Candidatus Scalindua japonica: one gene and its partner. The protein of the gene in region 1 interacts with the protein of each later gene in a pairwise test. Links are inferred from orthologs where the notes say so. Each region holds a gene or a part of one and is shown on either strand. Other genes may lie near its edges.

The links.
Region 2: the proteins of SCALIN_RS06395 (region 1) and SCALIN_RS10675 interact in binary tests that used the Escherichia coli proteins (3 or more experiments, as listed by UniProt). The link is inferred for Candidatus Scalindua japonica from one-to-one orthologs.

What each region holds. Positions count from the first base shown.
Region 1 is NZ_BAOS01000010.1:92,256-96,654, forward strand. Bases 170-4,238 are described here. They hold SCALIN_RS06395 (DNA polymerase III subunit alpha), read left to right. Parts: upstream 170-567; coding sequence 568-4,038; downstream 4,039-4,238. Other genes in these bases: SCALIN_RS06390 (sigma-54-dependent transcriptional regulator), read left to right, coding at 170-409; SCALIN_RS06400 (nucleoside-diphosphate kinase), read left to right, coding at 4,167-4,238. Outside these bases: more of SCALIN_RS06390, read left to right, coding at 1-169; more of SCALIN_RS06400, read left to right, coding at 4,239-4,399. UniProt on the Escherichia coli protein: DNA polymerase III is a complex, multichain enzyme responsible for most of the replicative synthesis in bacteria. This DNA polymerase also exhibits 3' to 5' exonuclease activity. The alpha chain is the DNA polymerase catalytic subunit.
Region 2 is NZ_BAOS01000017.1:140,094-143,389, forward strand. The notes cover bases 307-3,272. They hold SCALIN_RS10675 (pyridoxal phosphate-dependent aminotransferase), read left to right. Parts: upstream 307-1,226; coding sequence 1,227-2,318; downstream 2,319-3,272. Other genes in these bases: SCALIN_RS10665 (hypothetical protein), read left to right, coding at 307-991; SCALIN_RS10670 (small basic protein), read left to right, coding at 1,009-1,227; SCALIN_RS10680 (HDOD domain-containing protein), read right to left, coding at 2,322-3,209. In the rest of the region: more of SCALIN_RS10665, read left to right, coding at 224-306. UniProt on the Escherichia coli protein: Shows aminotransferase activity with methionine and histidine as substrates, and to a lesser extent also with phenylalanine.

The DNA of each region.
Region 1 (4,399 bases):
AGATATTATAATATTGGCTGAAAGGTTTATACAGTTTTTTTCAGAGAAGCACAAAAAAAACGTAAAATCTATATCAAATGAAGCTGTAAAATACTTTACCAGGTATTCCTGGCCTGGCAATGTCAGAGAACTGCAAAATGTTATAGAGAGCGCAGTTGTAATGGCAAATGCTGAAACTCTCGAAATCAGTGACTTCCCTGAAGAGATTAGGAATTCAAATAGCAACAGTAGTCTAGATTATAATTTACCTTTCAGAGATGCCAAAAAAATAGTTGTGGAGGCATTCGAAAGGGACTTTGTAAGCAGGAAATTAGCAGAAAACGATGGAAATATAAGCAAAACTGCCGAAGCGCTCGGTATGCACAGGCAAAGCCTGCAACACAAAATTAAAGAACTAAATATGAAATAATCCTTTGACTCCGCTCAGAAGAATCACACTAAACAGTCTGAACAGTGTAATCCTGAGCGGAGCCAGAGGATCGTATTTGTTACGATAGTATTTTATAACCTGTATAATATATAATAAAAAATAGAAAGACTTCAGAATTCGTTAAGAGAGTATAATTTATGAAAAATAATTTTGTCCATTTGCATGTCCATAGTGATTACAGCCTGCTAGATGGCGCATGCAGAGTCAATGATCTGGTAGATAAAACAAAATCTTTGAACATGAAGAGTGTGGCATTGACAGACCACGGTAACATGTTTGGTGCAATTGGATTTTACGAATACGCCAGGCAAAAGGATATAAAACCAATCCTCGGGTTTGAGTCTTATGTTGCTCAGGGCAGCAGAATGACTAAAGAAGGTGGTAAACAGAAAATATACCACTTGACACTTCTGGCAGAAAACAATGAAGGGTATCGAAACCTTCTTAAACTGGCATCATCTTCCTATCTGGAAGGTTTTTATTATAAGCCTAGAATAGACAAAGAGTTAATAAACGAGTATTCAAAAGGAATAATCTGCCTGAGCGGATGTATGCAGTCAGAGATAAATCAAAACCTGTTAAATAACGATTATCAGAAGGCATTAAGCACCGCATCTCGATACAGAGATATCTTCGGCTCTGATAATTTCTATCTGGAGTTACAGAATAATAAAATTGAACGACAGGATGAGTTAGTAAGCTCAGCATTAAAAATCAGCCAAGATCTGGGATTAAAAACAGTAGCGACTAATGACATACACTATATGGAACCTGACGATTATTCTGCCCATGATGCGCTCTTATGTATAAACACGAGAAAATCCATTCATGATATCAAAAGAATGCGCATGAGCACTAACGAGTTCTACTTTAAATCACAGGAACAGATGGAAAAGACTTTTGGAGAGATACCGGATGCGTTAATGAACACATCTTTAATCGCGGATAGATGCTGTGTTGAACTGGACTTGAATACCATGCACCTGCCCCGATTTCACCCTAGGAAAGATTCTCTCTGTTACAAGCCTGGCATGACGAATAAACAGCACCTGAGAAAACTCTGCGAGCACGGCGCTTTAGAGTTATACAAAAAAATTGATAAGGTAATCAGCGACAGATTAGACCATGAGCTGAGTGTAATAGAAGAGACCAGGTTTGTTGACTATTTTCTCATAGTCTGGGACTTCATTGACTTCGCGAACAAAGAACAAATACCGGCAATAGCTCGTGGTTCAGGTGCCGGTAGTTTAGTCGCCTATCTGCTCGGAATCTCAAATATAGATCCTATAAAATATGATCTACTGTTTGAACGTTTCCTGAATGCCGAAAGACTTTCCATGCCTGACCTTGATATTGATTTCTGTGCCGATGGCAGAGACAAAGTAATTCAATATGTAAAGAAAAGATATGGAGGCGATAACAATGTCGCACAAATTGTCACCTTTGGTACTATGAAGGCCAAAGCTGTGATCAGGGATGTTGGCAGGGCCATGGACATACCGTTACCTACCGTCGATAAAATAGCAAAATTAATCCCACCCGCACTGGGAATAACATTAAAAGAGGCCCTTGAACAGGAACCGGAATTAAAAGAAATGTGTCACAGAGAACAGCAGATACAGGAGCTGTTCAATATTTCTACAAAACTCGAAGGACTTCGCAGACATGCATCTACACATGCCGCCGGCGTGGTTGTTTCCGACGAACCATTAACCAACTACATCCCTCTGGCAAAGAACAAGGATACTGTAATAACACAATTTGACGGAGAGACCCTTGTCGAGAAGATAGGTTTGTTGAAGGCTGATTTTCTTGGAGTAAGAAAGTTCTCTGTTATTGATAAAGCAAGGAAACTTATAAAGGAAACAACCGGGACAGTTATTGATATCGATAAACTTCCTATAGATGATAAGAAAACATATGACTTATTGTCCCGAGGTGATGTAAAGGGTGTTTTCCAGGTAGAGACAAGCAGAGGTTTCAGAGACCTGCTGATGAAACTAAAACCTGATAAATTTGAAGATGTTTTACCACTAGTTGCGTTATATCGGCCCGGACCGTTAGGAAGCGGAATGGTTGATACTTTCATAAATTGCAGACACGGAAGAGAAACCGTGAAATATCTCCACCCAATGCTAGAACCTTTGCTCAAAGAGACATATGGACTGATTGTTTACCAGGAGCAGGTAATGCGTATCGCAAACAAACTGGGAGGATTTACTCTTAATGAAGCTGATAATTTGAGAAAGGCAATGGGTAAAAAGAAACCGGAAGTAATGGCAAAATTCAAAGCCCAATTTTTAAATGGGGCCAAAGATAACGAAATACCAAAAAAAATTGCAGAGAAAATCTTTGAACTGATGGAATACTTTGCGGGTTACGGGTTTAATAAATCACACTCTGCCGCTTATGCTATGGTCTGCTACCAGACTGCTTACCTGAAAGCCAACTACCCAACGCAATACATGACAGCCCAGATGACGTGCGAAAAGCAGAATAATCTGAAGATTGTAGACTATATGCATGAATGTAACCGAATGGGCATTGAATTATTACCACCATGTGTAAACGAAAGCTATTCGGATTTCACAATTGTATCGGACCAACAGGTCAGGTTCGGTCTCGGGGCAATAAAAAATGTTGGTGAAAAAGCGATAGAATCAATCATTGCTGCAAGAGAAAAGGATGGTGAATATACCACAGCATTCGATTTCTGTGAACGTGTAGACCTGCGGCTGGTTAATAAGCAGGTAATGGAAAGTCTTATCAAATCGGGATGCTTTGATTCGTTGCCGGGATACCGGTCTCAATTCTTTGAAGGAATAGACACATTATTGAAAGTTGGTGCAAAATCAAATAAAGACCGCCGTATGGGGCAGATGAGCCTTTTTGGTGCACAGGAAAACACAGTGGACTTAAATGTTTTTCATAGTTTGCCTGAGACAGAGAAATGGTCTGAAAAACAACTGCTAAAAGCGGAAAAAGAGGCAATGGGACTTTATGTCAGTTCACATCCGTTAAAAAGGTATAAAGATGCAATAGAGCATTATTCAGATATAACAACCGGAGAACTTTCAGAAAAGCCGGAAGATGCCGATGTCTTGATAGGAGGAATAGTTGACAGTGTTAACCGCACTACCACTAAAAAGGGCAAACCAATTGCATATTTTACCATAGAAGATATGGAAGGGATGGTAAAATGCGTTATTTTCGAGAAAAAACTCGCCTCTCTCAATGGTCAACTCCATGCCGATGAAGTGGTTTTTGTTAAAGGGAAAGTAGGCTTCAGAGATACGGAAGCCTCAATCAGGGTCACAGAAATAATAACTCCGGAAGAAATCGAAAAAAAAATAGAGAACAAACCGCCCAAGAATGCTATAATACGCCTCAAATATGCACAAATAAATGATGATATTCTCTCGGGTTTGAAAGAAATTCTCTCGGCAAATAAAGGGCCTTGTCCTGTATTCATAAAATTCGAGGTCCCCGGTAATAAATCGGTAACAATAAAGACATCCAACGGGTATTCTATTGCGTTAAACGAAAATGTCTTTAATGGTATACGAAACCTGGTTGGTGAAGGATGTCTGGTCTCAAAGAGCGCGTGAAGGTGTAACAGTACATCCCCGTAAATACAGGGAGAGTTTTAGTAAATATGTACACTGCCCGTCATTTTATTTTACAAACTAATTATTTACCAAATAACTATTAAACTTTAAGGAAGGTATAGGTGGAAATGAAACAAGAATTAACTTACGCTTTAATAACTCCGTATAGCTTATTAAAAAGCAGAACAGGTGGCATAATATGCAGACTTTTATCTTTGTCTGATCTGGAACTTGTAGGCGCCAGAATGTACACTCCCAGCGACAAGTTCCTGGATGAATATATAAAAACTATCGAGGCTCAGAAGATGAAAGCCGTATGGAAGAAGGTAATGATAGATTATGTAAACAACATGCTGAGAAA
Region 2 (3,296 bases), on another replicon or contig:
CTAAAGATTTGTTTTTAATTTCTTTAGTAGATTTATAAACCCATTGTGGAATGATTTTTTTACCTGCCTTCACATTATTTCCCGCCAGTGCGGGCAACATAACCCTATTTAGGCCAGGGATATAGGTTCAGGAACGAATTACCCATTTCTGCTAAAAATATCTTAAAATCATTTTGTTTACCAACTATTTATAAATCATTAACTTTGCAAGTAAGGGGTTGTAATGTTTGGGAAAGAAAAAGAATCAAAAGAGTTTTTTGAAGTATTCAATAAAAAACTACAAACGGATGCTAAATGTGACAGTAAAGTACTGGAAAGAGACCAGGTGAATCCAACGGTTCTACCCCGACCTAACCAACAAAGAAACCAGGATAGTATTGACGAAAGTAGTAATGCAAAACAACTGGGGTGGATTAAAGATACGCAAAGAGAGAAAAAAGTTCAATCAGATGCTGAAGAGCCCAGGACACCATCTCGGAATGAAGTTGTTATTAAACAGGAGACGTTGATCTTTGGTGCGTTAGGCGCCGTTTTTTTATCATTAGTTTGTTTTTTTGTCGGTTATAAGATTGGCAATAAAGATGTGTTAAACCCTGAAACATTGCAGGAAACTATTGAATATTCTACACTGGAAGGTGGGGTCAAGACTATACCTCAGGACAGAAAGATAAATACAGTAGATTTATCAACTAAAAAACCCGAAAAAGTACCAGCGAAGAGTGAGGAAAATGTCAAATGGACTCTTCAGATTATATCATATAGTAACACAAAGCAGCATATAAAGAAGGCGCGTGATCTGGCGAAAGCTATCAAAAACATGACGAACCATAATACCTTTGTGGCAAAAAGGGGTAAGGAAATTGTTGTATGTACGGGTAAATTTAATTCTAAGGATAGTAATGAACTAAAGAGGGCTTTAAATGAAATCAGCAAGTTAGAATACGAAGGAAAAAAGCAATTCGCAAGTAGCTATCCAATTCAAGTGCGATAATGAAGAAAGGATAAACAATGAGTATTGACAAAAGTCTTGTATCAAAGAGTAAGTTAGGCAGGCATCGAAATGTTCTTACAAGGACGGAACGCATAAAAATACTGGAAGAAGACGGTTCGTGGAACGAAAAAAAATCTGTGTACGGCTTACCTAAAGTAAAAAGCATGAAGGTAACGGTTAAGAAAAAGGTGAAGAAGGTTGCTGAAGTTGCTGATGGTAAGGAAAAGGCGTCCTGATGATTGCGGATCGAATGCGGGGATTTGAAGCGTCCGGGATAAGAAAGGTATTCGACCTTGCGCAAAAGATTGAGAACCCGGTTAATCTCAGCATTGGACAACCGGATTTTGATGTTCCTGTTGAGGTAAAGAACGAAGCGATAAAAGCAATAGAAGGAGGTTTTAACCGATATACCAGAACTCAGGGCATACCGGAGCTTGGTGATAAAATCCTGGAGAAAGCAAGGAAAGAGCGCGGTATCAAGGGTGAAAGCATAATGATTACATCAGGTGTGGCCGGAGCTTTAACCCTTGCGTTTATGGTCCTTATTAACCCCGGAGATGAAGTCCTTGTGCCTGACCCGTACTTTGTATCATTTAAACATCTTGTGAATTTCTGCGGTGGCAAGGCAAAGTTTATTGACACATATCCTGATTTTGAACTCACCCCGGAACGTATTTTACCACTTATCAGTCCGCGTACTAAAATAATCATTATAAATAGTCCATCCAATCCTACAGGTGTAGTTTATAACCCTCAACGCCTTAAAGAGATCAGTGACATTGCAGAAAAACATAACCTGATAATTATTTCAGATGAAATATACAAAAAATTCGTTTACGACATAGAATATCAGAGCATCGGGAAATTTTATGAAAAGACGGTTACCTGTAACGGTTTCTCCAAATCATACGCAATGACCGGATGGCGATTAGGCAGTGCAATCGGCCCAGCAAAGATTATTGATGAAATGATGAAACTTCAGCAGTACACCTATATATGTGCTCCCTCATTTGCTCAAGTAGCCGGAGTAAAGGCTATGGATATTGGTATGGACGCGTATGTAGAAGATTACAAAAAGAAACGTGATTTCGTTTGTAACAACCTTAAAGATCATTACAAGTTAATCAAGCCTGATGGCGCATTTTATGCTTTCCCTCAAGTACCCTGGGGAACGGATGAGAAGTTTGTTACGGAGGCAATAAAACATGATTTGCTAATCATACCCGGCAGTGTCTTTTCAGAAAAGAAGACCCATTTCAGAATATCCTATGCGGCAACATTTGAGACCCTGGAACGTGGAATTGAAATACTTAACTCCATGGTGTAATAACTAAAAGAACAACTTTATTGTTTCTGCTTCGTTCTTTATATTTTCCTTCAATGTTTGTTGTAATCTGCTTAAGTCCAACAAATTCCAGTCTATCCCAAACGACTGGGCCAGCTCTATCGCATCACCGTAAAAAAGCTCGGTATTTGTATATTCCCCTTCCTCATCTTCTTCCTGCATTTCGTGAATATGGGTAAGAATATCAGCAACATGTACAATTATAGGAAAATGAGATTTATTATCTGCTTCCTGTGGGTGATGATGATAACCGACCGCATTTATAAGGCTTTCCGGAAACATCCATTTTTTCAGAAGTCTCATTCCAACTTCATCATGAGTCATCCCAAAGACGTCTTTCTCTCCTTCAAAAGCGGTGTATTTTATTTTTAAAGGACTCATGATCTCCAATTGCATCATAAATTCACTGGGAAAGGTGATAAACATGGCCAGTTTCCCGATATCATGGACCAGGCCTGCTACAAATAGTTCATTACTCTTTATTTTTAAATCGACAGCAATAGCCTTTGCCGCAAGGGCACAATAGAAGGAATGCTTCCAGAATTTATTAATGTCAAACCTTCCGCCTTGTTTAATATTCTTAAAACTATCAAATGCGACTGTAGAGATCACCAGGTTTCTGATTTCCTTAAAACCCAGGACAGTTACTGCGTGTTGCAGAGAGGATATTTCTCTTGTAAGACCATAAAATGGCGAATTGGCTATTTTAAGTATCTTTGTAGTAAGAGATACGTCCGGACTTATAATCGCCATGAGATCATTTGCTGAACTTTTAGGGTCAGCAGTGACTTCTATTACACGAAGAGCCATAGTTGGCAAAGTGGGTATAGATTTAATCCTGGCAATGAGTGTTGAAGCTGCATGAGAGCTCACGCTGGTCAGTCCTCCAATGGTAAAAAATATTAGTTTTTAAAAAAAACTATACTTCAGCAGTTGCTTCTTTAAAACCTTTTTATTTGT